One region of the Mesorhizobium onobrychidis genome, then DNA from elsewhere that is predicted to be linked to it. Evidence: predicted binding sites of a transcription regulator. Region 1 holds the regulator's gene; each other region holds the start of a gene.
The links. Region 1 encodes LexA, which represses DNA repair genes until DNA is damaged. Its sites were predicted from a motif close to TGTTCNNNNTGTGTTCNG; they were not measured.
Positions count from the first base shown of each region.

Region 2: IHQ72_RS03185 (YifB family Mg chelatase-like AAA ATPase) is a predicted target of LexA. The motif match lies at 4,839-4,856, and genes of this name have one in related genera.
Region 3: IHQ72_RS25760 (ATP-dependent helicase) is a predicted target of LexA. The motif match lies at 5,711-5,728, and genes of this name have one in related genera.
Region 4: IHQ72_RS22075 (DUF3072 domain-containing protein) is a predicted target of LexA. The motif match lies at 4,629-4,646, and genes of this name have one in related genera.

Region 1 covers NZ_CP062229.1:4,208,919-4,216,562, reverse strand. Annotated here, with positions in the region: gene IHQ72_RS20920 (SurA N-terminal domain-containing protein) at 1-1,376, shown strand, start outside; gene trpD (anthranilate phosphoribosyltransferase) at 1,373-2,383, shown strand; gene trpC (indole-3-glycerol phosphate synthase TrpC) at 2,388-3,239, shown strand; gene moaC (cyclic pyranopterin monophosphate synthase MoaC) at 3,306-3,803, shown strand; gene IHQ72_RS20900 (molybdopterin molybdotransferase MoeA) at 3,803-5,008, shown strand; gene lexA (transcriptional repressor LexA) at 5,113-5,850, shown strand; gene IHQ72_RS20890 (ComEC/Rec2 family competence protein) at 5,844-7,644, opposite strand, start outside.
Region 2 covers NZ_CP062229.1:662,830-670,473, reverse strand. Annotated here, with positions in the region: gene IHQ72_RS03195 (malate synthase G) at 1-2,156, shown strand, start outside; gene IHQ72_RS03190 (hypothetical protein) at 2,483-3,025, shown strand; gene IHQ72_RS03185 (YifB family Mg chelatase-like AAA ATPase) at 3,214-4,746, opposite strand; gene gshB (glutathione synthase) at 4,930-5,871, opposite strand; gene IHQ72_RS03175 (SDR family NAD(P)-dependent oxidoreductase) at 6,268-7,035, shown strand; gene IHQ72_RS03170 (2-dehydro-3-deoxygalactonokinase) at 7,032-7,644, shown strand, end outside.
Region 3 covers NZ_CP062229.1:5,172,923-5,180,566, reverse strand. Annotated here, with positions in the region: gene IHQ72_RS25790 (helix-turn-helix domain-containing protein) at 1-158, opposite strand, end outside; partial or broken gene IHQ72_RS25780 (alpha/beta hydrolase family protein) at 953-1,721, shown strand; gene IHQ72_RS25775 (glutathione S-transferase family protein) at 1,757-2,458, opposite strand; gene IHQ72_RS25770 (DinB family protein) at 2,551-3,063, shown strand; gene IHQ72_RS25765 (DUF982 domain-containing protein) at 3,155-3,457, opposite strand; gene IHQ72_RS25760 (ATP-dependent helicase) at 3,615-5,696, opposite strand; gene IHQ72_RS25755 (hypothetical protein) at 5,800-5,970, opposite strand; gene IHQ72_RS25750 (hypothetical protein) at 6,101-6,286, shown strand; gene IHQ72_RS25745 (ABC-F family ATP-binding cassette domain-containing protein) at 6,688-7,644, shown strand, end outside.
Region 4 covers NZ_CP062229.1:4,441,813-4,449,456, reverse strand. Annotated here, with positions in the region: gene IHQ72_RS22105 (cytochrome ubiquinol oxidase subunit I) at 1-607, shown strand, start outside; gene cydB (cytochrome d ubiquinol oxidase subunit II) at 600-1,601, shown strand; gene tolA (cell envelope integrity protein TolA) at 1,824-2,216, shown strand; gene IHQ72_RS22090 (hypothetical protein) at 2,488-2,646, shown strand; gene IHQ72_RS22085 (response regulator transcription factor) at 2,795-3,211, shown strand; gene IHQ72_RS22080 (ATP-dependent DNA ligase) at 3,115-3,522, opposite strand; gene IHQ72_RS22075 (DUF3072 domain-containing protein) at 4,376-4,594, opposite strand; gene IHQ72_RS22070 (ATP-dependent DNA ligase) at 4,821-5,447, opposite strand; partial or broken gene istB (IS21-like element helper ATPase IstB) at 5,610-6,406, opposite strand; partial or broken gene istA (IS21 family transposase) at 6,460-7,644, opposite strand, start outside.

The DNA.
Region 1 (7,644 bases):
TCAAGGCCCCGGATACTTTCTTGAAGGCAGTCGCGCTTTATCGTGGCGAAGACCGCACCATTGACTATCTGACCTTGCCGAAATCGCTGGTCGAGCCGATTGAAGCGCCATCCGACACTGCGCTTTCAGCTTATTTCGAGGAAAACAAAAAGACCTATGCGGCGCCCGAATACCGCAAATTCTCCTATGTCAGGCTCGAGCCGCAAGACATCATGGATCTGAGCGCCGTGACCGACCAACAGGTCAGCGACGACTACAACAAGAACAAGGGGCGCTACACCACGCCGGAAACGCGCACCATAGAACAGCTCGTGTTCAAGACGCCTGATGCCGCGAAGGCCGCGCTCGATTCACTCAAGACCGGAGCGACCTTCGACAAGATCGTCGCCGCCGAGGGCAAGACGCAAGCCGACACGCTGCTCGGCACGCTGTCCAAGGACAAGATCGCCGACAAGGCGGTGGCGGATGCGGCGTTTGCGCTCAATGTCAACGAAGTCAGTCCGGTCGTTCAGGGCGCCTTCGGTCCGGTGCTGCTGCGCGTCACCGACATCAAGCCCGAAGTGGTGAAGCCGCTGGCCGAAGTGTCCGCCGATATCCGCAGGGATCTGGCGCTGGGCGAGGCAAGCCGCATTCTGTTGGACGTGCATGACAATTACGAAGATATCCGCGCTTCGGGCAGCACGCTCAAGGAAGCGGCCGAAAAACTCAAGCTGAAGGTCGTCACCATCGACGCGATCAATCGCACCGGCCTGAGGCCGGACGGCACCATCGTCAAGGACCTGCCGGAATCGCCGGAGCTCATCAAGGCGGTGTTCGACGCCGAACCCGACACCGAGAATCCCGACCTCACCACCGCCGACAACGGCTTCGTGTTCTACCAGGTGGAGTCGATCACGCCGGCCCGCGACCGCACGCTGGATGAAGTCCGCCAGAAGGTGGTGGCCGACTGGACGGCTGCGGAAACGACCAAGCGGCTCACCGCAAAAGCGGGCGAACTCGAAAAGCGTCTCGATGCCGGCGCCACGCTCGATGTGATCGCGAGCGAGCTCAAGCTCGAGAAGCAGACCAAGCGCGGCGTCAAGCGCGAGGCGGACGACGTCGATTTCGGCAAGGAAGGGGCGGCTGCGATGTTCGGCGAGGGCCAAGGCGGGACCGGATTGATCCCCTCGCCCACCGGCGACGGACAGATCCTGTTCAAGATCGCCGAAGTCTTCGAGCCTGCCGGAGCCGACGCCAGCTCGGTGCCGGACGAGGCGCAGAAATCCTTCACCTCCGGCATGTCCGACGACCTGCTCGACCAGCTGGTGGCGCAGCTGCAGACGCAATACGACGTTCGGATCGACCAGACCGCCGTTGCCCAAGCCCTGACCAGATGAGCGCGCTCAAGACCCATATCGCCAAGGTCGCCGCCGGCAATTCCCTTTCCTTCGACGAGGCGCGCGAGGCCTTCGACATCATCATGTCGGGCGACGCTACGCCCGGCCAGATCGGCGGCTTCCTGATGGCGCTGCGCGTGCGCGGCGAGACGGTGAGCGAGATTTCCGGCGCCGTCGCCACCATGCGCGCCAAGATGCTGCGCGTCGACGCGCCCGCTGGCGCGATCGACATCGTCGGCACCGGCGGCGACAATTCGCACAGCGTCAACATCTCGACCGCATCCGCCTTCGTCATCGCCGCCTGCGGCGTGCCAGTGGCCAAGCACGGCAATCGCGGACTGTCCTCGCAGACCGGCGCCGCCGACGTGCTGACCGCGCTCGGCGTCAAGATCGATATCCCGCCGGAAACGATCGGCCACTGCATCCACGATGCAGGCGTCGGCTTCATGTTCGCGCCGGCGCATCATCCGGCGATGAAGCATGTCGGCCCGATCCGCGTCGAGCTCGGCACCCGCACCATCTTCAACCTGCTTGGCCCGCTCTCCAATCCGGCTGGTGTCGTCAGGCAGATGGTTGGCGTCTTCTTGCCGGAATGGATCATGCCGGTGGCCGAGACGCTGAAGGCACTGGGCGCCGACCACGCCTGGGTCGCCCATGGCGACGGCTATGACGAGATCACCACCACCGGTGAAACCCAAGTGGCCGAACTGGTCGGCGGCGAGATCCGCACCTTTACGCTGACACCGGAAGCGGTTGGGCTGAAGCGGCACACCAAGGACGAGTTGCGCGGCGGCGATGCCGCCTACAACGCCCAGGCGCTGCGCGACATGCTGGGCGGCGCTGCCGGCGCCTTTCGTGATACGGTGCTGATGAACGCCGGCGCCGGGCTGGTGGTGGCGGGCAAGACGACGACGCTTGCCGACGGCATGGCGACGGCGGCGCAAGCCATCGACAGCGGCCGGGCGCTGAAAGTGCTCGACCGGCTGGTCGAGATTTCGAACGGATAGAGCCGTGTCTGATATCCTGCGCAAGATTGAAGCCTACAAGCGCGACGAGATCGCCGCGGCGAAGGCGCGCGTGCCGCTTGCCGAGATCAAGGCGCGGGCGAAGGACACCGATGCACCGCGCGGCTTTCTCTCGGCTCTTGAAGCCAGGCGCAAATCCGGCAGCTTCGCGCTGATCGCCGAGATCAAGAAGGCGAGCCCGTCCAAGGGCCTGATCCGCGCCGATTTCGATCCGCCGGCACTGGCCAGGGCCTATGCGAAAGGTGGCGCCGCCTGCCTTTCGGTGCTGACCGACGCGCCGTCCTTCCAGGGTGCGCCTGAATTCCTCACCGATGCGCGCAACGCCGTGACATTGCCCGCCTTGCGCAAGGATTTTCTGTTCGAGCCTTATCAGGTGTTCGAAGCCCGCGCGTGGGGCGCTGACGCCATCCTGATCATCATGGCGAGCGTCGATGACGCCGTGGCCAGCGAACTCGAAACGACGGCGTTCGAACTCGGCATGGACGCGCTGGTCGAAGTGCATGACGAGGCCGAGACGGAACGCGCGCTGAAACTGTCATCGCGGCTGATCGGCATCAACAACCGCAATCTCCGGACGTTCGAAACCAGCATCGAGACCTCGGAGCGGCTCGCGACGATGATGCCGGCAGACCGGCTGCTGGTCAGCGAGAGCGGTATTTTCTCGCACGAAGACTGCCGCAGGCTGGAACGGAGCGACATCGGTACGTTCCTCGTCGGCGAGAGCCTGATGCGGCAACAGAATGTGGCCACTGCGACGCGCCTGCTTTTGACGGGCAAGGCGCCCGCCATTGCATCGGCCCGAAAATCGGAATCGATTTTCGGAGAGCACGATGCATAGATTCAAAGTGTTAAAGCGTACTTTGCGCGTCCAGACAGACGCACGTCGCTCTAAGGTGACCTGACGATGACGGCCGCCCTCACCCATCTTGGCGCGAAAGGCGAAGCCAATATGGTCGATGTCGGCGACAAGGCGGAGACGACGCGCACGGCAATCGCCGAAGGTCTTGTCGCGATGCGGCCCGAAACGCTGAAGATGATTCTCGACGGCGATGCCAAGAAGGGCGACGTGCTGGGCACGGCGCGCATCGCCGGCATCATGGCGGCCAAGAGGACGCATGAGCTGATCCCGCTCTGCCATCCGCTGCTGTTGACCAAGGTATCCGTTGACATCGAACCGGACGCGACGCTGCCAGGCCTGAAGGTCACGGCGCTGGCCCGCGTCACAGGTAAGACCGGCGTCGAGATGGAAGCGCTGACCGCCGTCTCGGTCGCCTGCCTGACCATCTATGACATGGCCAAGGCGGTCGACCGCGCCATGGTGATCTCGGGCATCAGGCTGGTGGAAAAGACCGGCGGCAAATCCGGCGACTACAAGGCGGACGCCAAGGGGGCAGGCCAATAATGGCACTGCTTCCGGTCGCCGAGGCGCTCGAGCGCCTGCTTGAGGATGCTGCGCCCTTGCACGCTGAATGCGTCGCCCTGATGGACGCCGCCGACCGCGTGCTGGCGGAGCCGCTTCTGGCGCTCCACACCCAGCCGCCGTTCAACGCGTCCGCCATGGACGGCTATGCCGTGCGGGCCGAGGACGTCGCGTCCGTGCCCGCAAGACTTTCGGTGATCGGCATGGCGCCGGCCGGACGCGGCTTTGCCGGAACAGTCGGCCCGGCGCAGGCCGTGCGCATCTTCACCGGCGCGCCGCTTCCTGCAGGCGCCGACACCATCGTCATCCAGGAGAATGTCCGCGACCGCGGCGGCGGCAGCGTCGAAGTGACCGCGTCGACGGTTGAAGGCCGCAACATCCGCCGCCTCGGGCTCGATTTCTCGAAGGGCGACGTCCTGCTGGAGAAAGGCCGCCCGCTTGATCCGGCGGCATTGTCGCTGGCGGCGTCGGCCAACCACCCGCAGGTCAGCGTGGTGAAACGGCCGCTGGTCGCCATCATCGCCACCGGCGATGAATTGCTGCCGCCGGGCAGCGACCTTGGCCCCGACCAGATCATCTCGTCCAATGCCTATGGCGTCGCCGCCGCGGCCCGCTCGGTCGGCGCCAGCGCGCTCGATCTCGGCATCGCCCCCGACCGCAAGGAGGCGATCGCCACGCTGGTGAAACAAGCGGTCGACGCAGGCGCCGACGTCATCGTCACGCTGGGCGGCGCCTCGGTCGGCGACCATGACCTGGTCCATGACGTGCTGACCGGTGAAGGCATGACGCTCGATTTCTGGAAAATCGCCATGCGGCCCGGCAAGCCGCTGATGTTCGGGCGGCTGGGCGACATCCGCTGCATCGGCCTGCCTGGCAATCCGGTGGCGAGCCTGGTCTGCACGCAGCTCTTTCTGAAGCCGCTGCTTGCGCGGCTCGGCGGCCGCGCCTTCCGGCAGGACATGCGTCAGGCGCGGCTCGGCGCCGCCATGCCGGCCAACGATCTCAGGCAGGACTATGCACGCGCCGTGGTGAGCGAAGAAGCCGGCACGCTGCTGGCGACCCCGTTCGGCATCCAGGATTCCTCGATGCTCAAAATGCTGGCCGACGCCAACGGGCTGATCGTGCGCGAGCCATTCGCTCCCCCAGCCGCGACGGGCGCCGCGTGCAGCGTGCTGATGCTACGCTGAACAAAACGTCAACACATTCATTAAACTTTAAACGGTTGCGGAACACAACTGGAACAGATAGTGTTTGTTCTGGGTTTGTTTTTCTGATTCTGTTGGGGGTCGCGATGCTGACACGCAAACAACATGAACTGCTGATGTTCATCCACGAGCGGCTGAAGGAAAGCGGCATTCCGCCCTCGTTCGACGAGATGAAGGAAGCGCTCGACCTCGCCTCGAAGTCGGGGATCCATCGGCTGATCACGGCACTGGAGGAGCGCGGTTTCATTCGCCGCCTGCCCAACCGCGCCCGCGCGCTGGAGGTGCTGCGCCTGCCCGATTCGATCGCGCCCGGCCTCAATGCGGCGCGCAAATTCTCGCCAAGCGTCATTCAGGGCAGCCTTGGGCAGGGCAGCCTCGGACGACAGATCAAGCCGGCGCCTTCACGCATGCCTGCGGCCGGCAACGACGATGACGTCGTTGCCACCGTCTCGATCCCGGTGATGGGCCGCATTGCTGCCGGTGTGCCGATCGACGCCATCCAGCACCAGACGCATTCGATCTCGGTGCCACCGGACATGATCACCGGCGGCACGCACTACGCGCTGGAGGTCAAGGGTGATTCGATGATCGAGGCCGGCATTTTCGACGGCGACACGGTTATCATCCGCAACGCCGACACCGCCCAGCCTGGCGAGATCATCGTCGCCTTGGTCGACGAGGAGGAAGCGACGCTGAAGCGGTTCCGCCGCAAAGGTGCCTCGATCGCACTGGAAGCCGCCAATCCGGCCTACGAGACGCGCATCTTCGGGCCGGACCGGGTCAAGGTGCAAGGCAAGCTCGTTGGACTGATCCGGCGTTACTGAACGGCAGGCTTTTTGGGTTTCTCGGCCCTGCGGTATGGCGGCAGGCCCCTTGCCTCGCGCGAAAATCTCCGCTGCTCATGCCAAGGCCTATATGGCTGTCTGACGGCAAAATGGATTTCTGCGCGCGTCGTCGCCGATAGCGGATCGAAGAAGACGGCGGCACTGCCCATGCGAGCGAGCTGCCGTTTTGTGACGACGAGAACCAGCGGATTGCGGCAGGGATTGTAATAGGCTGTGGCATCGTCGATGACGATCAAATCCGCAAAGGCACAGGCTGGCCGTGCGGTTTTGCGGTCGTCGGCGAGCGCGATGATCGCGCCGGACGGGTGCCGGGCGAGGCACAGGCCGGCAGTGCAGTAGAAGGGCGCTCCCGGCGGCAGGTCGGCCGGGTCGGCGATGTCGAACCGCACGTCTCCTTTTTCGAATGTCTCCGGCTCGACAATGGTCGCTGAAACCAGCGCATGTTTCCAGTTGTCGGTGGTGAATTCGTTCGACCGCACCCGGTTGACGGCAAGTTCGCCGCCGCCGATCGGCAGCGCCACCAGATGCGCATCTTCCGAAATCAGCACGTCGGGGGTGCGCGTCTCGGAAATCGTCAGCAAGCCGGCGAGCGCAAAGGGAAGTGCCGCAAGCCGCAACCATGTCGTCGCCATCGTGGCGATGACCAGGGCGACCGCCACCAGCAGAACCGACTGCAACGAGATCAGCCCGACTGCATCGACCGGCGACCGCTCGGAGATCCATCCCGATATTGCAATCATGGCCGTCAGCCCCTTGCCCATCATGTATAGGAAAGGGCCGTCGAAGCCGAAAGGCATTGCCAAGGCGCTGACGACGGCCAGGAACATGACGACCGTGACGATCGGCATGACGGCCAGATTGGCGAACAGGCTGAGCGGCGAGACGCGCTGGAAGTGCCAGATGGCGAAGAGCGCGGTGGCGCTGCCGGCAATGATGGAGGTCATTGCGATGGTACCTGTACCAGCGGCGAGTTTTCGCGTGACGAAAGCGATCGGTGACCGTCGCTGTGGCGGCGTCGTGGCCTTGTCGGCACGATAGTCGGACCAGCCGGCATAGGCGCCCACGAGAGCAGCGGTCGCGGCGAAGGACATCTGGAAGCTTGGGCCGACCACCTCGTGCGGCGACACGACGATGACAGCGATGGCTGAAATCGTCAGATTGCGCATGGTGAGTGCCGCCCGGTCGAACAGCACGGCGACAAGCATTACCGCCAGCATGATGAAGCTGCGTTCAGCCGCGACCACGATACCGGAAAAGATCAGATAGGCAGCGATGGAAACGAGTGCGGCAGCAGCCGCATATTTTTTGACCGGCCGGCGCGACGAAAAATCGGGAAGCAGCGCAAAGGCGCCGCGCAGCAATCCCATGATGGTGCCGGCGACAAGGGCCATGTGCAGGCCGGAAATCGAGATGATGTGGTAGATGCCGGTGCGCCGCATCGATTCGTTTATCTCTTCGGGAATGCCGGCACGCACGCCGACGATCAGCGCGGCGGCAATCTCCCCCTCGGCGCCACCGATGCTGTCCCTGATATGGTCGGCGATGGTTTCGCGCGCCTTTTCGATCGAGGAAGAAAGCCGCGCGGCGAACGGTGCATCTTCGGAAACGACGATCTTCGGATTGCCGAGGAAAAAGCCACTGGCACCGATACCGGCGAAATAGCTGTCAAAGGAGAAGTCATAACTGTCCGGCCTAACCGGGCCAGTCGGAGGCAGAAGCCTCACATAGCCGGTTGCCACCGAGCCTGAGGTCATCTCAGCGGGAATTTTGCGT
Region 2 (7,644 bases), 3.5 Mb from region 1:
TCGCCAGATTGCGGATTGCCCGCGAGCTTTATGATTTCGTCGTGAACGAGGCGCTGCGGGGCACCGGCATTGCAGCCGACGCGTTCTGGACCGGTTTTGCGGCCATCGTCTACGATCTCGCGCCGAAGAACCGGGCGCTGCTGGAAAAGCGCGACGCGCTGCAGGACAAGATCGACCGTTGGTATCGCGACAATGGCGCGCCCAGCGATATGGAAGCCTATAAGGGATTCCTCAAGGAGATCGGCTATCTCGTGCCGGAAGGGCCGGCCTTCTCAGTCGCGACGGAAAATGTCGACCCGGAGATCTCGGTGGTTGCCGGGCCGCAATTGGTGGTGCCGGTGATGAACGCGCGCTACGCGCTGAATGCCGCCAATGCGCGCTGGGGCTCGCTCTACGATGCGCTCTACGGCACCGACGCCATTCCCGAGACCGGCGGCGCCGAGAAGGGCGGGAGGTTCAATCCCGTGCGCGGAGCCAAGGTCATTGCCTGGGCGAAGGGTTTTCTCGACGAGTCGGTGCCGGTCACCTCGGGCAAATGGGCTGGGGTGAACGGGCTTTCAGTTGCCAACGGCATGTTGCGGCTGGGCGAGGGCGCCGGCGCCACCACGCTTGCCGACCCCAAACAGTTTGCCGGCTATCGCGGCGACGCCGACAATCCCGAAGCCGTCCTGCTCACCAGGAATGGCCTGCATATCGAGATCGTCATCGACCATAGCAACCAGATCGGCAAGACCGATCCCGCCGGCATCGCCGATGTCGTGCTGGAATCGGCGCTGACCACCATCCAGGACTGCGAGGATTCTGTCGCGGCGGTCGATGCGCAGGACAAGGTCCTAGTCTACCGCAACTGGCTCGGCCTGATGAAGGGCGACCTTGCCGAGGAGATCACCAAGGGCGGTAAGACGTTCACTCGCAAGCTCAACCTCGACCGGTCGTACACGGCGCCTGATGGTGGCACGCTGACCCTGCCCGGTCGCTCGCTGATGCTGATCCGCAACGTCGGCCACCTCATGACCAATCCGGCGATAACAGACCGCGAAGGCAACGAGGTGCCGGAAGGTATCATGGATGCGGCGATGACGGCGCTGATCGCGCTGCACGATGTTGGGCCGAATGGACGACGCGCCAATTCCGGCGCCGGCTCGATGTACGTCGTAAAACCCAAGATGCACGGGCCGGAGGAGGTCGCTTTCGCCGTCGAGATATTCGACCGCGTCGAAGCGCTGCTCGGCATGGCGAAAAACACCATCAAGATGGGCATCATGGACGAGGAACGGCGCACCACCGTCAACCTCAAGGAGGCGATCCGCGCCGCGAAAGATCGCGTCGTTTTCATCAACACCGGTTTCCTCGATCGCACCGGCGACGAGATCCACACCTCGATGGAAGCCGGCCCGATGATCCGCAAGGGCGACATGAAGCAGGCCGCCTGGATTGCCGCCTACGAGGCATGGAACGTCGACACCGGGCTGGAATGCGGGCTGGCAGGCCACGCCCAGATCGGCAAGGGCATGTGGGCGATGCCCGATCTTATGGCGGCGATGCTGGCGGAAAAGATCGCGCACCCCAAGGCCGGCGCCAACACCGCCTGGGTGCCGTCGCCGACGGCGGCGACGCTGCACGCCACCCACTATCACAAGGTCGATGTCCAGGCCGTGCAGGCGGCGCTGAAGAGCCGGCCGAAGGCAAAGCTCGACGACATCCTGTCGGTGCCGGTAGCGGTGCGGCCGAACTGGTCGCCGGAGGAGGTCCAGAAGGAACTCGACAACAACGCGCAAGGCATTCTGGGCTATGTCGTGCGCTGGATCGACCAGGGCGTCGGCTGCTCGAAAGTGCCTGACATCAATGACATCGGCCTGATGGAGGATCGCGCCACGCTGCGCATCTCCTCGCAGCATATCGCCAACTGGCTGCGCCATGGCGTGTGCACCTCAGACCAGGTGATTGAGACGATGAAGCGCATGGCTGGCGTCGTCGACCGCCAGAACGCAGGCGATCCGCTCTACCGGCCGATGGCGCCCGACTTCGACAAGTCGATCGCCTTCCTCGCCGCCTGCGATCTCGTCTTCAAGGGCCGGGTCCAGCCCAACGGCTACACCGAACCGGTGCTGCACGCGCGGCGGCTTGAGCTGAAGGCGAAGGAACGGGCTGGATAACAAGCCGCCGTTGCAAAGGTGCTGGTCTCACTCCGGGCGTTCCCAGGGGTAGAAAAATTTTGCGCCTGTCCGTGCTCAGGCCGCAGGCGCGCGTTGCAGCCCGTTCTGGAGCATCTGGGGGAGGCATGCCGGATACTCAACGCAAAGAAATGCGTGGGATCGATGGAGCAGAACTTCACATGAATCACCCGACAGATATTAGACATCGCTAAAACGTCGTTGTCCCGGTGCATGCGATCTGCTAGATTTTAAACACTGACAAACGGCTTTGGGAGGACGTGCGTCCCACATCATGCACAAGATCAACTCAAAACCGGAGAACGGCCATGAAACGGCTTCTGACGGTCGCTGCCCTTGTGGCGGCGGGCAGTTTGATTGCGATACAGGGCGCAGCCGCCGACGACGCTGCGATGATCAAGAGCGCCGAATCCGCCGCACCCCCCGCTGTAGCTAGCGGCGCTACGATCCACGCTATGGATGAGAAGGGTGCAATGCGCACACTGCGCGAGGGCACAAACGGCTTCTGGTGCATGCCGGACAACCCGGCCACACCTGGCCCGGATCCAATGTGTGGCGATGCCAACTCGATGGAATGGGCGATGGCGTGGATCGAAAAAAAGGAACCTCCCAAGGGCAAGGTCGGCTTCATGTATATGCTGGCCGGCGGCACCGACGGCAGCAACACCGATCCCTATGCGACGAAGCCCGAGCCCGGCAACAATTGGGTGGAGACCGGACCGCACGTGATGATTGTCAATGCAACGGATATGATGCAGGGCTATCCGACGGACCCGAAGCCTGACACGTCCAAGCCATATGTGATGTGGGCGGGCACTCCCTACGCACATCTCATGATCCCGGTGAAGTAGCTGCCGCGAAATGGAAGGCGATAGCGATCAGGCTGCGTAGCACCAGTCTGTCGAATTGCTCGCCGGCCCGGCCGCTCCCGGCCCGCAGGCGAAGGGGTAGATCCGGCCCTGTCTTCGGCCTTGGGGCCGATCGCCGCCGGCAACGATGAGGCCCGCGGTCAAGCTTTCCGGCTCCCGGCCGGTGCACTCTACGCCGCCTGCGCCATTCGCTCCGAGCTCATGCGGTAGGAAATTGCCTCGGCCAGATGGATGCGGCCGACCGTTTCGCTGGCCTCGAGATCGGCCAGCGTCCGCGCCACCTTCAGCACCCGATGATAGGCCCGTGCGGAAAAGCCGAGTTTTTCGCTGGCATCCCTGAGCAGCGACAGGCCTGCTGCATCCGGCATGGCGATCTCCTCGATGACGGCGGGCGAGCAATGCGCGTTGGTGGTGGCCGAGGTCGCGCCGAGCCGTTCGAAGCGTTCACGCTGGATCGTCCGGGCGCGGGCCACGCGCAGCGCCACGGCGGCACTCTTCTCTGCCCGGTCCGGCCGGATCAGATCGCTGGCCGAGACCGCCGGCACCTCGATCCGGAGATCGATGCGGTCGAGCAGCGGGCCGGAAATGCGCGCCTGATAGTCGGTGCGGCAACGGTCGCCGCGCAGGCAGCGATAGCCCGGCTCGCCGGCCATGCCGCAGCGGCACGGGTTCATCGCCGCGACCAGCTGGATGCGCGCCGGATAGGTGACGCGATGATTGGCGCGGGCGATCATGCAGTCGCCGGTCTCCAGCGGCTGGCGCAGCGCATCGAGCGCCTGCGGCGAGAATTCGGGAAACTCGTCGAGGAACAGCACGCCGTGATGGGCAAGCGAGGCCTCGCCCGGCCGCACGCGCAGGCCGCCGCCGACCATCGCCGCCATCGAGGCCGAATGGTGCGGCGCGCGGAACGGCCGCCGGTCGGTCAGCTTTCCTTCGCCGAGTTCGCCGGCCACCGAGGCGATCATCGAGACTTCGAGCAATTCCCTGGGTGCCAGTGGCGGCAGGATCGACGGCAGCCGCTGCGCCAGCATCGATTTGCCCGATCCCGGCGGTCCGACCATCAGCAGATTGTGGCCGCCGGCCGCCGCCACCTCCAGCGCCCGCTTGGCGGTTTCCTGGCCCTTGATGTCGGCAAGATCCGGCAGGTCGCGCGCCGAGGCATGGATGCCGGCTTCCGGCCGCGACAGAACCTGCGTGCCGCGAAAATGATTGGCGATGGCGATCAGGCTGCGTGGCGCCAGGATATCGAAATCCTTGCCGGCCCAGGCCGCTTCCGGCCCGCAGGCGAAAGGGCAGATCAGGCCTTTGCCTTCGGCATTGGCGCCGATCGCCGCCGGCAGCGCGCCGGCCACAGCGGCGATGGTGCCATCGAGCGACAGCTCGCCAAGCACGACATAGCCGGCCAGCATGTCGCCCGGAATGGCGCCAAGCGCCGCCATCAGGCCAAGCGCGATCGGCAGATCGTAGTGGCTGCCTTCCTTGGGCAGGTCGGCCGGCGCCAGATTGACCGTGACCTTCTTCGACGGCATCGACAGGCCCGACGCATGCAGCGCCGCCTGCACCCGCTCGCGGCTTTCGGCCACCGCCTTGTCGCCGAGGCCGACGATGTGCATGTTGACCTTGCCCGGCGCGATCATCACCTGCACGTCGACCGGCACGGCCTCGATGCCCTGGAAAGCCACCGTGCGGACCCGCGCAACCATTTTTCTGCCCCCGGATATGGGCTCGCCCGAAGCCCATGCGATCATGCCGCGAACGGCGTCACCGGAAACAACCACAGATTTCGGGCGAAGGCAAGAACATTACGGGAACAATTGAACGCTACGCTCTGATGGCGTTGCGTTCGGCTACGGGTCGGAAAACCGCTGTTCCGCCAAGCATAGGCGCTACTTGCGTTTGCCCTCGACGGCGTCCCAGAACAGGCTGGCGATGTCGGCGCCGCCGAAGCGCTGGACCTCGCGCACGCCGGTCGGCGACGTCACGTTGATCTCGGTCATGTAGTCGCCGATCACGTCGATGCCGACGAGGATAAAACCGCGCTCTTTCAGCGACGGGCCGATGCGGGCGCAGATCTCGCGTTCGCGCTCCGTCAATTCGGTTTTTTCGGCGCGGCCGCCGACATGCATGTTGGAGCGTGAATCATGCTCGGCCGGCACCCGGTTGATGGCACCGACCGCTTCGCCGTCGACCAGGATGATGCGCTTGTCGCCAGCGCGCACCTCCTTCAGATAACGCTGCACGATGTAGGGTTCGCGGAACATCTGGCCGAACATTTCGAGCAGCGAGGCGAGGTTGCGGTCGGCCTCGTGCAGGTGGAAGATGCCGGCGCCGCCATTGCCGTAGAGCGGCTTGACGATGATGTCGCCGAACTCCTTGCGGAAGGCGGCGACCTCCAGCGGGTCCTTGGTGATCAGGGTTTCCGGCATCAGGTCGGGAAATTCAGTGACGAAGATCTTTTCCGGGCTGTTGCGCACCCAGGCCGGGTCGTTGACGACCAGCGTCTTGGGATGGATGCGCTCGAGTATGTGCGTCGTGGTGATGTAGTTCATGTCGAACGGCGGATCCTGCCTGAGCAGGACGACGTCCATCTCCGACAGGTCGGTGCGGACTTCTTCGCCGAGCGAATAGTGATTGCCCTTCTCGTCGCGGACTTGCATTGCCTCGATGCGGGCAAACACCTTGCCGCCGCGCAGCGACAGTCGATCGGGCGTATAATGGAACAGCTGATGGCCGCGCCGCTGCGCTTCCAGCGACAGCGCAAACGACGTGTCGCCGGCAATCGAGACGGTGGAGATGTGGTCCATCTGGACGGCGATTTTCAGAGGCATGGCGGATCTCCGGCGGATCGGATTGGCTGCTTGCCTGTACAGCCTCGCCGGTCATCTGCCAATCGCGACATTTTGAGGATTGCCTGCTGCAAGCGGGGCGTCTGTCGGTCAGTTGCAGACAAAGCGAGGCTACGCGCGCGCTCGATGCCTTTATCGGTCGGCCGCCGCTGCGAGGACACATAGTGGGCGTGATCGCCTTTTTGTCTGACATAAGCCTCGGGAATCGGTTTTTCTCCCTTGCTCCCCCGACCGGGCTGGCTAGGATGCGCGCCGACTGAGCCTACAGCGCCGCGCGTCCTTTTGGACGCGCAAAGGACGCTGTAGCACTTTGATTTTGCGTATGATCCTTTCCGAAAATCGAAACCGATTTTCGGGGTCATGCTCAGGGAGAAAAAGATGATGCCATCGGCGCGCTTTGGCGACCTTGAAGGTGCTTCGGTGCTGATCACCGGCGGCGGTTCCGGCATCGGCGCGGCGCTGACCGAGGGTTTTGCCCGCCAGGGGGCAAAGGTCGCCTTCATCGACATCGCCGACCGCCCGAGTCTGGCGCTGGCCGACCGCATCGAGAAGGATCTCGGCCGGCGGCCCCTCTATCTCAAGACGGACATACGCGACATCGAGGCGCTGCGTGCTTCGGCCGCCAAAGCGGCCGAAGCGCATGGCGACGTCACCGTGCTGGTCAACAATGCAGCACTTGACGATCGCCACGCGGTGGAAGATGTCACCGTGGAGTTCTGGGACAACAACCAGGCGGTCAACCTGCGTCCGCATTTCTTCTCCGCACAGGCGGTAGCGCCAGGCATGAAGCGCGCCGGCGGCGGCTCGATCATCAACTTCACGTCGACGTCGTTTCTGATCAACCACCCCGACATGCCGGCCTATACCGCCGCCAAGGCCGGCATCGTCGGCCTGACCAAGGGGCTTGCCGGCAAGCTCGGCGCCGACGGCATTCGCGTCAATGCGATTGCACCCGGCTGGGTGATTACAGAGCGGCAGAAGGAGCTCTGGGTTACCGAACAGGCACTCGCCGCCCATATTGCCAAGCAATGCATCAAACGGGTGATGCAGCCGGAAGACATTGTCGGGACGGTGCTGTTCCTGGCGTCGGACGCTTCGCGGATGCTGACCGCACAGATGCTGATCGTCGATGGGGGCTTCCTGTGAGCCCAGGATTTCCGAGCAAGGCGCCTTCTGTCGCCGCCGTCGACTGGGGCACGACCCGTCTCAGGGTCTGGCTGGTCGATGACGCCGGAAAAATCCTTGCCGAGCGTCGCGGCGATGACGGGCTGATCACCGCGCAAGCCGCCGGCTTTTCGACCATCCTCGAAGGCCATCTGGCGGCGATGGGCGCGCCGGAAGCGATGCCCGTCATCATCTGCGGCATGGCCGGCTCGCGCCAGGGCTGGCTCGAGGCGCCCTATGTCACCGTGCCGGCGCCGATCGGCGCCATCCTTGCCGGTGCTGCGCGCATCCCCGGCCAACGCCGCGACATCCGCATCGTGCCGGGCCTGGCCCAGCGCCAGGCCGACGCGCCTGACGTCATGCGCGGCGAGGAAACGCAGCTTGCCGGCGCTGGCTTGCCGGCAAAAGGCCGTCATCTCGTCTGCATGCCTGGGACCCATTCGAAATGGGTGCTGGTCGAGGACGGCGTTGTTGCCGGTTTCGGCACGTGGCCGACCGGCGAGCTGTTTTCGGTGCTGGCGGCGCATTCGATCCTGCGCCATTCGCTTGGCGAGGAGCCCAAGCCGGTTGCACCAGGCAACCCATTTTTCC
Region 3 (7,644 bases), 960 kb from region 1:
CCTCGCACATCAACGCTTGTGGGGGCTCGCCAAGGAATCACCCGCGCCGAGGACAAACTCGCCGCAACTCTATCGCCCGCACGGCTCGCCCTGGCCGGGCTATTTTGGTTCACAGTCGGATCAGGCGCGCCCGCGTTCATCGGCGGTTCAGGTTCCATGGCGTAACATTGGCCCAGCGAAGGAGGAGGGCCATGAAAAAGCTCTTGTCTGTCCTTGTGGCCGCAGTTTTCGGTACGGCTTTTGCCTTGCCTTTGAATGCCGCGCCTCTCTCTATTCCGAAATCTGAGCAGGTGCAGAACAGCGCCGTCGAACAGGTTAGGCACCGTAGACACTGGCGACACAACTATGGTCACTGGCGGGGTGGTCGTCACTGGAACCGACGGTACGCATTGCGGGGGTGTGGCTACTATGGGTGTTACCCGCGCCGCTATTATAGGCCCTACTACAGACCCTTTTATCGCCCCTACTACGGCTTTAGCCCCTATTACGGCCACCGTGGTTACTACCCGCACTATTACAATGGCTCAGGAGTGAGCATCTATCTGCATTTCTAGCTACGAAATCGTGGAAAGCGTCCCATACCCCCAAGCGCGGTTTCAGGGAAGGCGGAAAGCTGGCGGACCAGAGTGTTGGACGCCCGACGCGAATCGAATGGCCTTGGCCATTCCGATTTCAAGTTTGCAATCCGTCAGAGGATTTTGACTTCCGCAGCCGCACTCAGGACCCTCCGCCATTTTTCGGGAATGAATTCGACGCCGGCCTTTGTATGCTGCGACATGTTGGGAAGCGAGCGTTACTGAAATTCGACCGTAGCGCCAGCGTAAGCGAGCCCGGCATCCTATGCTTGCCGCAATCCATAGGAGGTTTCATCCCGTCCGAACCTAAAGGACATCAGCGCCCCGCCGAGGTGATTACGTTAGCGTTGATCTCGAACACCATCCTAGCCAATGCCTTGGCTTGCTTGCCCTGCGCAGCACAGGAGAGCGACCCGGTCAGAGGGTCACCTCCGATGTGCAATACGAATATCTCGATCGCTGGGATGTCGATCGGCTGAACCAAATACTCCAAACCGATACGCATCGGTTCGCCGGGCTGTCCGAGACCTACAGTCCGGCCCGCAACGCTGTCCGGCTGTACCGCGTCACCTATTCGTCCATTGTTCCAGAGCGCGGCAACAAGCCGATCACCGCAACCGGGCTCATTGCCGTTCCTGACAGGGACGGGACGTCCTTCCCGATGATTTCATACCAGCACGGAACCGCGTATGGAAAACAGGAAGTGCCCTCATTTCCGGACCAGTCCCCGGAAACCCAGCTAATGATCGCTCAGTTCGCCGGCCAAGGATACGTCCTTGTCGGCGCGGACTATTTTGGTTTGGGGGACTCCGACGAGCCCGAGGGTTATCTGGTGAAGGGCAGCCATCAGCAGGCCAGGCCACTTTCGACATGCTGGCAGCAAGCCGGGCCGTGCTTGATCATCTGAAGATCGGGAGCGCCGGACTTTTCCTAGCCGGGTGGTCGCAGGGCGGCTTCGTGACGATGGCTTTCCTGGAAAAACTCGAGAGAGCGGGCATTTCAGTGAAGGCAGCTGCCACGGCAAGTGCGCCGATCGATATCTTTGTGGCATTGAACGGCGCCCTGAACTTTCCCCGAAAGAATGATGCACCGTGGATGACGACGATCGTCATCCTGACGGCCTTCTCCTTTGAGAACTACTACGGCACTTCCTTACTCCCTACTCCCTACTCCCTACTCCCCTATGCGGCGGCGGCAGCCGCCGCCACCTTGCGACCGAGGCCATCATGCAGGTCGAGGCAGCGCTCGAACCACTGCGCCACCACATCGCTGTCGTCGAGCAGCCGGTAGGGCGAGGCGATGCGCGCCCATTGCAGCGCGCCGAAGATGATGTAGTCCGCAAACAGCGGTGATTGGCCGCCGATGAACGGCTGATAGGCGAGCGTCGAGCGGAACGGTTCCAGCCAGGCGCGGAAGGCGCCAAGGCCGGCGTCGCGCGCCGCCATCACCTCTTCCAGTCTCTTGCCGAAGCGCTGCTCGCGGTTTTGGCGGAAATAGGCGGCGTTCGCCTCGTCCTGCATGGCGTGGAGGTCCATGATCGCCGCAGTGGTGACATAGGGATGGATGGTCAGTTGCGACCAGCGTTCGATGAAGCGCGCCATCGCCTTGCCGCCGTCGCCGGAAAACAATGTCGGCCGCTCGGGATAGGCCCCGTTGAGATAGAGCGCGATGGCGAAGGAATCGGCGACCACCTTCTCGCCGTCGCGGATCACCGGAACGAGTTTCGAAACGCCGCCTTCAACTGTCGGCACTTCGAGAAAACGTGTCGGCACGGTGGAGATGTCGAGCCCCTTGTGGGCGAGCGCCATCGCCGCCTTCCAGCAATGCGGGCTGAACGGACGGGCGGTATCGCGTCCGACGAGGTCATAGAGCAGAATGGTCATTGGCGGCAGCTTCCTTGCGGTCTACTAGAGCGATGTTTCGGGCAGATGCGGGTAGGCACCCGAAACGGGGTCTCGCGGGTCGGGAGAAAAAGATGAAACAGCACTTCATGATGTTTGCGGCCTACAATCAATGGGCCAATGGCCGCATCTACGATGCCGCCGCCGATCTCGACGAGGAGGAATTTCACTGCAATGTCGGGGTTTTCTTCGGCTCGATGATGGGCACGCTCAACCACCTTCTGACCGCCGACCGCATCTGGATGAGGCGCTTTACCGGCGAGGGCGACGCGCCGGCCAGGCTCGACACGATCCTGCACCGTGCCTTGCCGGGCTTGCGGCTGGCGCGCGAGGCCGAAGACAAAAGGATCATCGACTGGGTCAGGGCGTTAAGCGACAAGGCTTTGTCCGGCCGCTTCTCCTACATGACCGTCTCCGACATGCGCACCGTCTCGCAGCGATTGGCACCGGCGCTCGATCATTTCTTCAACCACCAGACCCATCACCGCGGCCAGGCGCACGCGATCCTGACCGTTCTTGGCCGGCCTTCGGTGCCACTCGACCTGACGCTGTTCCAGCGGAGCGAAGAGGGGCGCGCCTACGCCTGATTTCGGATTATCCGGATCGAATTGAAAGGAAAACCCGTCGAAGACGAACAGCATCTTCGACGGGCCATAGGCGCAAAAGAGGCCTAGCCAGTCAGGCGGCGTATCCGCCCTGGCCCCGGGCGACCGGCTTGACCGAGACCGCCGGCTGGGCGGAAGGCCAGAGAATGCCTGCCGTCACCGCGAAGGTGATCAGGGCATCGCGCGCCGCTTCGGGCGAGATCTCGCCGGCGCGTGCCGCCTCGCAGGCCTTCACCGCGCCGCCGTAGCTCAGGCGTCGCCGCGATGGCGGGAACTCGGTCAGGAACTCATGCATGTCGAAGAGCGAAGCGATCATGCGCTTATGGCCGGCGCCGACGGTTACGGCGACCGGGGTGAAAAATGTCGTGTCGTGCATTCTGGCCTCTTGAATTGGGCGGAGGTGACGGCGGACGCCGCTCTCCGACCTGGGTCGGACGCCCAGAAACGCGGATTGCGGCTTCAGGTTCCATGTTGCCGAAATTTGGTTTTCGCAACCAAGTCCCGTGGCATGAGCGCCGTGCCGAAGAGGCGGCCTATTTCCACATGTCACGCATGCGGGCGCCAAGGTCGACGCGCACTTGCGGCTGGCGGCGCGGATCGTCCTTGACCTGGACGCTCGCCCACGATGTCTGTTCGAAGGCGCTGAGGATCGAGGCCGGGATGAAGCGGGTGCGCGAAGCGTAAACGTGACGATCGCCGCGCGCCGCCTGGCCGTGGACGAAAAAGCGCTGCGGCATGACCAGGTGCAGGCCGTCCTTGGCCCGCGTCATCGCCACGTAGAGCAGGCGGCGCTCCTCGTCGATGTCCGCCTTGCTGCCAACGGCGAGGTCGATAGGGATGCAGCCGTCGACGGTGTTGAGCACGAAGACGTTCTTCCATTCCTGGCCCTTGGCAGAATGGATGGTCGACAGGATCAGATAGTCCTCGTCGCGATGCGGCGGCCCGGCCTCGTCGCTGGTCGCATCCGGCGGATCGAGCGTCAGCTCGGTGAGGAAACGCTCGCGCGAGGCGTAGCCCGAGGCGATCTGTTCGAGCTGCAGAATATCGGCCCGGCGCGTCGTTGCGTCCTCGTGGATGCGGTCAAGATGCGGCTCATACCAGAGCCTGACCTGTTCGAGATCAACAGGCCATTTTCCCGACCCGGTGCGAAGCTGCGAGAACAGCGCGACGAAACCCGGCCAGTCGTCGGCGGCGCGTTGCGGCGGCCGGTAGCGCGCCAGCCCCATCGCTTCGTCGAGCGACGTCGCCATGGTGTCGACGATCTGCGAAGCCGCCGAAGGGCCGATGCCGGGCAAAAGCTGCAGCACGCGAAAACCGGCGACGCGGTCGCGCGGGTTTTCGGCGAAGCGCAGCACCGCCAGCACGTCCTTGACATGGGCGGCGTCGAGGAACTTCAGCCCGCCGAACTTGACGAACGGGATGTTGCGGCGCGTCAGCTCGATCTCCAGCGGCCCGCTGTGGTGCGAGGCGCGAAACAGCACGGCCTGCGCCTTCAGCGCCGTGCCGGCCTCACGCTCGGTCAGGATCGCCTGGCAGACGTAACTCGCCTGCTCGGCCTCGTCGCGAACGCTGACCAGCTTCGGCTTTTCGGTCGATCTGCGCTCCGACCAGAGGTTCTTGGTAAAGCGCTCCGAGGCCTCGCCGATCACCGCATTGGCGGCGGCCAGGATGGTCTCGGTCGAGCGGTAATTGCGCTCCAGCATGACGATCTCGGCCGGCCGCGCGAATTGTTTTGGGAAGTCGAGGATGTTGCGCACTTCCGCCGCGCGAAACGAATAGATCGACTGCGCGTCGTCGCCGACCACCGTCAGCCCGGATCCGTCCGGCTTGAGCGCCGTGAGGATCGAGGCCTGCAGCCGGTTGGTGTCCTGGTACTCGTCGACCAGCACATGGTCGAAGCGCCCACTCAGATGCGCTGATATCTCCGGCTCGCCGGCCATCTGCGCCCAGTAGAGCAGCAGGTCGTCGTAATCGAGCACGTTCTGCGCCTGCTTGGCCTCGACATATCGGGCAAACAGCGCCTTAAGCTGTTCTGCCCAACCCGCGCACCAGGGAAACACCGAACCGAGAATCTCGCCGAGCGGCGCCTGCGCGTTGACCGCACGCGAATAGATCGCCAGGCACGTGCCCTTTGTCGGAAAACGGCCTTCGGTTTTCGAGAAGCCGAGTTCGTGCCGGGCGAGGTTCATCAGGTCGGCCGAATCCTCTCGGTCATGGATGGTGAAGGCCGGATCGAGGCCGATCTCCAGCGCATAGTCGCGCAGCAGCCTGGCGCCAATGCCGTGAAATGTGCCGGCCCAGCTCAGCGCATCGGTGATCACGGAAGCGTCCCGGCCGAGCACCTCGCCGGCGATGCGCTCGACCCGCTTGGCCATTTCCGATGCGGCACGACGCGAAAACGTCATCAAAAGGATGCGCCTGGGGTCAGCGCCCCTGACGATCAGATGCGCGACGCGATGCGCCAGCGTGCTGGTCTTGCCGGAGCCGGCGCCGGCGATCACCAGCAACGGCCCGGCGACCGCGCCGTCGCCATGCTCGACGGCAAGGCACTGCTCGGCATTCAGCTTTGCGAGATAGGCAGGCCGGAAGGTCGAATCACGGGCAGCGAGGTTCATTGCCCATCAAGCATCGTTTCTGCTTTGTTCGCAACGCTCTCGACGTGAAAGTTGCGACCGATGCGTCCGATTCTACTGGCGCACACCAGCTGATGAACTGGGCCTAGCGCTGGGGCTCTACGCCCATCGCCGCCGACTGCCGCGGCAGCGACTTGTCGTCATCGGGAGGCGGCAGCAACAGCGGATCGAAGTCGTCGGGCACCTCGTCGATGATTTCCCTGACTATGCGGTAAGCCATGTAGACGGCCGCCCCGGCTATGAGCAGACGGATCATGATTTTCTCCATTGATGTGGACCAACCGAAGAGCCCGCGTTTTGTTCCCCGCTTTCCAAACGCCCCAAGCTCTGCCTGAGCGTGCAACCAAATCGGCACCGTCTCGTTTGCCCGGTGACAGGAGGTTGCGATGAACAAGCTCTCAATTTTGCTGGCCCCGACCTGGCTCGTTTTGGCGGCAGCGCTGGCTGTCGCGGCTTGCGATAACAACATCCCACCGACAAAGGCTCCCGGCGCCGATCAAAACCCGCAGGTCGACCCTGCACCCAAGTCGACGTCAGGCGGTGATCAACCCGGCACGCCGTCGGCGCAGTGATGGAACGCAGTAGGAAAGGTGGCCGGCGCCGCTTGGGAGGGGAGCGATGACGCCGGCCAGGCGGGTATCAGGTCCGCCGCATACCTAGAGATAGCTGAGTCTTGCCGTTGCGTCATGGGGTGATCGCGGAAGACGACCGCCTTGAACAGGCAATCAACTGACAAATGTGACAAAACTGCAATTTTCAGATGCGAGACGTCGATGCTCGCCAGGCGCCGCGCCGTCGCAGCAGGTTCCCGGCCCAATTCAAAGCTGGCCCTCTGATCCGGCGAGGCCGGCAATCGGATCTATCCTCCCGCGGCATCAGGCAACCCGCCGCTGCCGGCCATTTTTATGCCTTATGCGGCCGACCGTCGCTCAAGGTCTTGCGAAGCGCTGACGTCCCGTGCAAAAGCGCGGCCATGCTGATCATTAACGACCTTTCGCTCCGCATGGCCGGACGCCTGCTTCTCGACCATGCCTCGCTGACCTTGCCGGCCGGCAGCAAGGCAGGGCTTGTCGGCCGCAACGGGACCGGCAAGACGACTTTGTTCAAGGCGATCACCGGCGACCTCGCCTCCGAGACCGGCTCGCTCGGCCTGCCGAAGAACACGCGCATCGGCCAGGTGGCGCAGGAAGCGCCCGGCACCGAGGAACCGCTGATCGAGATCGTGCTCAAGGCCGACCTTGAGCGCTCCGCACTGCTCGAGGAGGAAAAGACGGCGACCGATCCGCACCGCATCGCCGACATCCACATGCGGCTGGCCGATATCGACGCCCATTCGGCCGAGTCGCGTGCCGCCACCATCCTCGCCGGCCTCGGCTTCGACGACGACGCCCAGCGGCGGCCGGCCTCGTCCTTCTCTGGCGGCTGGCGCATGCGCGTCGCACTCGCCGCTGTGCTGTTTGCCGAGCCCGATCTTCTGCTGCTCGACGAGCCGACCAACTATCTCGACCTCGAAGGCACGCTGTGGCTGGAAAACTACGTGTCGAAATATCCGCACACCGTGCTGCTGATCTCGCACGACCGCGACCTGCTCAACCGCGCCGTCAACTCGATCGTCCATCTCGACCAGAAGAAGCTGACCTTCTGGCGCGGCGGCTACGACCAGTTCGAGCGCCAATATACCGAGCAGCGCGAATTGCAGGAGAAGGGCAGGGTCAAGCAGGAAGCCGCGCGCAAGCACATGGAATCCTTCGTCGAGCGCTTCCGGGCCAAGGCTTCCAAGGCGAGACAGGCGCAGTCGCGCATCAAGGCGCTGGAGAAGATGAAGCCGATCGCCGCAATTGTGAACGACAACGTGCGACCGTTCTCCTTTCCCGAGCCGGTGAAGACGGTGGCCTCGCCGATCATTGCGCTCAACAACGTCAATGTAGGC
Region 4 (7,644 bases), 230 kb from region 1:
CTGGCCCGACGAGGCAAGCCAACGCAACTACTTTGCGATTGAAGTGCCCAGGCTCGGCAGTTTCATCGCCTCGGGCAACTGGACTGCCCGTGAGACCGGGTTGGATGCCTTTCCCGTCGACGATCGGCCGCCGGTGGTGATCCCCTTCTTCGGCTTCCGCGTCATGGTCGGCATGGGGCTGATCATGCTCGGCGTCTCCTGGTTCGGCAATCTCCTGCGCTGGCGCGGACGGCTGGAGACGACCCGCTGGTTCCTCTGGGGCACATTCCTGTCATTCCCGACCGGGTTCATCGCTGTGCTGAGCGGCTGGTATACCGCCGAGGTCGGCCGCCAGCCCTGGGTCGTCTACGGCGTCCTGCGAACCAGTGATGCGGTGACGCCATCGCTGACCACCGGCGACGTGCTCCTCTCGCTCACTGTTTACGTGCTGGTCTATGCCGTCTTTGGCGGCTTCGGCACCTTTTACATCTACAAGCTGCTGCGCGACGGGCCGGTCACGGCGGCCGAGGCGATCCCGAATGCGACAGCCAGCCGGCCACTGGCGTTCGCCGACACGGCCGCCACCGCGACCGGTAGCCAGACAGGGGCCGGAGGCATCGATGACTGACCCGAGCACGCTCGCCCTGTTCTGGGCTGCGGTCATCGCGGCCGCCATCCTGATCTACGTGCTCCTCGATGGCGTTGACATCGGCGTCGGCATTCTTTTCGGCACCACCCGCGACGAAGCCAAGCGCGGAGAGATGATGACCAGCATCGCGCCGTTCTGGGACGGCAACGAAACCTGGCTGGTGATAATCGGCGCAAGTCTCTTCGCGGCCTTTCCGGCGGCCTATGCGGTCTTCCTCGGGGCCTTCTATCTGCCGGTGTTGCTGATGCTTGTCGGCCTGATCTTCCGCGGCGTTGCGTTCGAGTTCCGCTATCGCAGCGGGGGTATGCGCCGGTTTTGGGATGCCGGATTTGCTTACGGTTCCATCCTGGTCGCTTTTGTCCAGGGGGCGGCGGTTGGCGCAATGATCCGCGGCATTCCGGTCGAGAACATGCAATATGCCGGCGGCGCCTTCACCTGGCTGCACCCTTTCCCGGTCCTCACAGGAATCGGGCTTGTGCTCGGCTATGCGCTGCTCGGCGCCTGCTGGATCGTCTTGAAGACGGAGGGCGGGCTGCGGGACTGGGCCTACGCGCGCATCCCGTGGCTCGCCGCCGCGGTGTTTGCCGTACTGGGCGTGGCCTTCATCATCGCGCTGACGACCGATTTAGGCGCCATTGCAAGGAGCAATCTTGGGCAGCGCAGTTGGGGGCTGGTCTTGCCGATGTTCAGCCTTGTTGCCCTTCTGGGCCTTCTTGCCGGTGCACGGACGCGACGGGATGCTGTTCCTTTGACGATGGCGATGGCGTTCTTTTGCACAGCATTTCTAACGCTCGGCGTAATGTTCTGGCCCCATTTAATTCCCTATTCGGTCACGGTGGCCGACGCTGCCGCGCCGGACGTTTCGCTGCGCTTCTTCTTCTATGCCGGGATCGTCGTCCTGCCGGTGATCGTCGCCTACACGATCGGGGTCTACTGGGTCTTCCGCGGGAAGATTGAGCGCCTCAAGACGTAATGGAAAGTCTGCTGCCTCATCGCGGAACCAATGCATTTGGTTTCTGACATGCACGCCCAAAGAGGGGTTTAATCATGCTCACGAAGCATTTCGTATCTCTAATTTTTCGACAAGAGAGGGCACACGCGCGCAGGCCAGATTTGCCTGACCGAGCGACAAGGCATCGACGCAACTACGCACCGCCGGGATTTTGAAAAAGCGACATCCAGATCGGGGAAAGCCATGAAAAGCCTCAAGCGAGATGTTTCCTTTGCCATTGCGCTGGTTTTGCTGCCGCTGACGACACATGCGGATCCACTCACCACGATGGACGAGGTTGGGGCAGCCGTCATGTCGTGCTGGAAACCGCCGTCCGGCGCTAAAAACTCCACCGTTAGGCTGAGTTTCAGCCTCAAGAGCGATGGATCGCTGATTGGTCCACCAGAAGCCACGTTCATCAATGTCGCCGGCGACGAGAAAGCACGTCAGCAATTCGTCGCTGCTGCCATGGACGCAGTGGATCGATGCACACCTGTTGAACTGTCTCCCCTGTTGGCCCAGGGGATCGGCGGGCAGCCGTTCACGATGGACTTTGCATCAGCCGATAGGGCGCAAACCATCTCGCCTGAGAACTAGGGTCAAACCCAAATCACCCGAACCGACCGCCCCGCCTTGATAAGGGGAATTTTGCCCACAAGAACAATATGAGTCGTTCGGCGTTTCAGTTAGCGTAGGCTGCAGATCTCAACCAAGCGGGAGGCTCAACCAAGCAGGAGGAATGATCATGAAAATCAAGATTCTTTGCATGGGCGCGATGGCGCTTCCGATGATGACCGGCGCCGCACTTGCTGGCGAAGGCATCCTCGACGAGCCGACGAAAATGGCGCCCTTCTAAACCGCTGCCGACATGAAGACGTTGAAGTCGAAAGAGGAATTCAAGACCGCGTGGGCGGCGACGGCGGAGGAGGATCGCGCCGGGATCATGAAGGACTGCGACGAGGACGGCATTCGGGATGCGCATGGCGACTTCTGCAAGATGGCCTTTGAGCTCGGTGGCCACCAATAGAGGCAGATACATCCCGCGCTGACCTTCGGTTCGGGATCATGGTCTGGGTGCGGCCGCTTTATGCGCGGGGTTAATTCCGGTTCACTAATATGTGATTGTCGTGCTCGCGCATATCCGCTGACAGCCGAAGAATAAATTCGGGAAGGTGATGACCCGGCAAGCCGACCAGCGCAGGGTGGTGGCGGTCGTCGAAGACGATTCCAGCATGCGAACGAGTCTTGAGCGGCTGCTGAACGCACATGGTTTTCTGACCCAGGGATTTTCGTCGGCCGAAGCCTTTCTCCACCGCGACACCACGAGCCGGATCGGCTGCCTTGTGCTCGATATCCATCTTGAGGGTATGTCGGGCATCGAACTGCGGCAGCGGCTGAAAGATGCGGGGTCCCGTCTCCCGGTTATTTTCATCACTGCCGTTGACGATGCAGCCCTCGAACAGCAAGGCGCCAAGGCAGGTTGTATCGCCTACCTTCACAAGCCGTTTCCGGCCGCCTTGTTGATCGACGCTGTCAACAGGGCACTGGGGCCGGCGCCCACCGCCTCCAGGCCGGCCGTGTCGATCAGATGATAGATCGCGTTAGCTTCGCCTGGTATTGTCTCACTGAACTGGATGCGGCTGTCAGATCCAATAAGGCCGGCCAGGATTTCCCGCCGATCCTCAAGCGCCGTGTCGCGCAAGTCGTGACCGTTGAGATGCAGCAGATCGAACGCGACGAAATAGAGGTCGTGCTGGCGCCTGGTGATGGCCTTGCGCAAAGCCGCGAAATCCGACAGGCCGGCATCATTCAAGACGACGACTTCGCCGTCGATGATGCCGTTCGGTACGTTGAGACCTTTGGCTGCCTCGGCCAGATCGCGGTAACTTGGCAGTCCAATCAAGACCTCTCCGGGTGAAAATGCGAACGCCAGCGTCCTCGATGATGATTTGCGAGCGGTAGCCGTCGAATTTGGCTTCATGCGGCACGCACTGGTTTACGCACGGATTCGAGTCTAGGTCCGTCCGATCTGGCGGCTAGGGGAACGGAACGTGACCATTTTACTAAATTAGCAATGATGCATGAAACGGCTTATTATTCGTCCCAGCCGGCTGGACACGCCCACACCCCGCCGGTTAGGCCCGCCGGTCGGTTGCCTACCCCGCAGCGGCTGTCGGGCCGTCCCTATCAAGCGCGCGGTAGCAACCAACGTGAGACGAGATCGAACCGACAACCCCGCAACCGGCATCAAGGGCAGGCGCCGCCTGCCAACGACGATGCAGGGCATTTCGAGTTCTGCCCCGTCTGTGGCCAGACATTCGACGTGGGAGAAACCTTGGTGAGGTGCTGCATCATCATCTCCCCGAATCATGAGCCGCTGCCGACCGAACACTAGGCTCTGTCAGGCGCGAATTCTGTCGAACAGCTTCAGACCGCGTAAGCGCCGCGCGCGCTGGACTCTCGCCCGCAATGGACGCATTCTCCGTTTGGGAAGAAGGGCGTGGACAAATCTCGCTACGACAATCGGTCTGGCCAGTGGCGAAGGCGCGCCGGCAGTAGAATGCCGTCACGGCGGCTGCCGCGACCGCTCTTAGGGCTGATCTCCCTCGGCGTCGCCACGCTTGCCGCCGCAGTCACCCAATTCGTAATACAGAGCACCGCAAGCCTCCAGACCACGGTAACAAACTGGACAGAGCCGCTGCCTGGTTCGATGGAACGGCTCCCCGTCGCTGGAGACCAAAAGCCACGAGCGGGCACTACAGGCCTAACTTCTCCCGGAGTGCATCAATGCGTTTAGAGGCTTCCGCCTTGCTGAGGCCGTCAGCATAGGCGTCAGGGTCGTCGGCCTGTTCGGCCAAAGTTTTCAAATAGGAGGCTTGTGCGGGGGTCATGGGGTCATCTCCGCTGATCCAATCTTCCGGGTCCTTTTCGACATTTGCCGGTGCCTCGATTTTTGGGTTGTGCCGGTCGCCCATGATCAATCTCCCTTGATGATCACCACAATGAGAATGATCATGATTTGTTCCGCCAGATTGGTATGCGTGTCGCGTCCGCCCGCCCAGGCCGGTTACGCGCAAGCGGAGCGAATCTCTTCTTGGCTATTTCATAACGTGGATACCTATGGTGGTAATCTTGCACGATCCTCAAATCGGTGAGGACGCCCCTTGAGCAGCGATCAGGGCCATTGGAGCCGTACCTGGCTCATAAACGACGCCCAACTCGGAAATCGGCTTCTTCGAAATATTTGGCCTTCAGCCATGTGTTCGACAGTCCGCTCCTGTAGCGGCTGTCGGCGCGCTTCGAGATAATTCCCTTGAGCCCGATCTTCTCGACGGTGCGGAAGAGCGCCAGCGCACTGCCCTCGAAATGCTCACTGTATTGGATCTTGCCGAGGCCAGGCTCAACCAGTTGCCACAGCGCCTGCTTGCGCTGCAGCAGCGGCAAGGAGTCTAGATCGCGGCCGTCGAGATGGAGGATATCGAACGCGACGAACACCAGCCGGCTCGGCTCGTTCCAGATCGCGGCTTCCAGCGCAGGGCAATCGGAAGCGCCCTGCTCGCCCGGCACAATGACCTCGCCGTCGAGAATGGCAGTCCGGCATGGCAGATCGACGGCCAGTGCGATGGGCCAGTATTTCGTGGTCCAGTCACGGCCGTTCTTGCTGTAAAGACGCACGCCGCCATTATCGATGATGATCTGCGTTCGATAGCCGTCGAGATTGGCCTCGTGGACCCAGCCCTCATCTTCAGGCGGCCGCTCGACCCGAGTCGGGATCTGCGGCGGAAGAAACTCCAGCCGGCCGCCATTGACCTTGGCACGCTTACTCAATGACGCCACCTTTGATCGCGCAGCGGCGGCTAATCGGTAAGCGATGCGCCAAGGCACCTTTCCCGAAATCGTCTTGATGGTTAGGTGGTGTCAATGGGCACCGAAGTTTCCGCAAAAGTGGGCATCCAATTTTCCCTATCTGGCGGGTGAAGGTTTCGGTGATCAGCCGGCGTCTTGATCGGTCGATTTCAGTCCTGCTGGGCGGCCACGCTTTTTCGGCGGCGGCGGCGGATTGATGAGCGCTTTGGAGCGAACATGCTCGGGAACAAGATCAGCGTGCTGGCGCAATCGGTAGCTCGATCCTTCGATCTGCACGACGACGGCATGGTGAAGAAGTCTGTCGAGCAATGCTGTTGCGACAACAGGATCACCAAAAACTTCGCCCCATTCTGCAAAGCCGCGATTGGAGGTGAGTATCATGGCACCCTTCTCGTAACGGGCATTGACGAGCTGGAAGAAGAGATTGCCGCCGCCGGGCACGACCGGGAGATAGCCGATTTCGTCGACGACCAGCAGGGATGCGCGGCATAGATAGCGGATACGCTCGCGCAACTGCCCTCGCGCTCGGCCTTGGCCAGCGAGGCGATAATGTCGGCGAGCGTGGAGAAGTAGACGCTCTTTGCGGCCTTGACGGCTTCGACGGCGAGCGCGGTCGCCAGATGGCTCTTGCCGGTGCCGGGCGGGCCGAGAAGATGGACTACCTCCGCCCGCTCGATGAACTTCAGTTCGGCCAGCGCCATGATGCGGTTTTTATCGAGCGATGGCTGGAAAGCGAAGTCGAAGCCGGCGAGCGTCTTGATGGTGGTCAGGCGCGCCATCATCAGAGCAGCCTTGATGCGCCGACTTTCGCGCAGGGTTAGTTCTTCCACCAGAAGTTCCTCGAAGGCCTGGATGCCGTCGATCTCGCCCTGCTCGATGCGCCGCAGGATCGCTTCAAGCGCTTCGAGCGCCCGCGGCATGCGCAGCCCGACCAGGCTCTTCCTGATGCTGTCGATCGTGGATGCGTGCATGGTCATGACCGGCTCCCCGCGTCGGCCAGTCGCTCGGCGACGGCCTGATAGAAGTCGAGCGAGCGCCGGGCGACATGATCGCCGAGGCGGCCGACGATGATATCCGGGGCGGTCTTCCTCGCGGCGTGGCGAGCTAACCCCTGACGATGAGCAGGATCGATCCGATATTGGCGGCGCCCCTCGATCACAGGATGGCTGGCGACCAGCCGGCCTTCGTCCAGGATGCGGATGCAGTCGGCAAGCTGGTGAACCTCGACAAGTCGCCGGGTGCGATCGGGAACGCTATAGTAGTTGCCGCCGATCGAGACGAGACCATCATGGCTGACGCGACGCTCCAGCTTGAGAAGCGCGTCGAAGGGAACTGCCGGGAGAGGTTGAAGTTCCGGCTGCTCTGCCGCGAAGGCTTCGCTGACGATGCGTTGCGTGGTGCCGTGCAGGCGAGCATTGGCGACGGTGTCGAGCCAATCTCGCAATTGCTCGTTCAGGTCCTCGAGATTGCGGAAGCTGCGGGCCAGGAAGAAGTCCTCGCGGATATAGCGGAATGGTCGCTCGACTTTGCCCTTGGTTTTGGCGCGATACGGCCGGCAGGCTCTGGGCTGGAAGCCAAAGTGCTTGGCCAGCGCCAGCAGCGAGCGATTGTAGATGATGTGGCCTTCGTTATGTGACCGCCGTCTTCATCCTGTCGTAGAGGATCTCGATCGGTACTCCTCCAATGGCGTCGAACGCCTGCATATGACAGCGCAGCAGCGTTTGCAGGTCCTGGTGCATGACGTAGCGGGCGAAGATGTAGCGCGAGTGGCCAAGCACGAGCGAGAACAGCCAGACGATGCGCGTCACGCCCGGCGCGTCGGTGAACTCGGTGACGAAGCGCGCGAAGTCGATCTGTGCTTGATATCCGGCCGGAGTCTCGAACCGCACCTCGAAGGGACGCACCTGCTCCTGCGGTCGGATTGCGGCCACGAAGCGCTTCACGGCGGTGTAGGCGCCGTCATAGCCGCGCTCACGAATCTCGCGCGTCAGGCGCACGGCGCTCAGATCGGGAAAGGCCGAGACCCGTTCGCGCAGATAGTCGACAAAGGGAACGATCTTGTTTGGCCGCCCCGCCTGTCGCGGGCCATAGGCGGGAAGTTCGAGCCCGCGCTCGATGTATTTGCGGACCGTCTTGGGATCGCGGCCCGTTCGCCGAG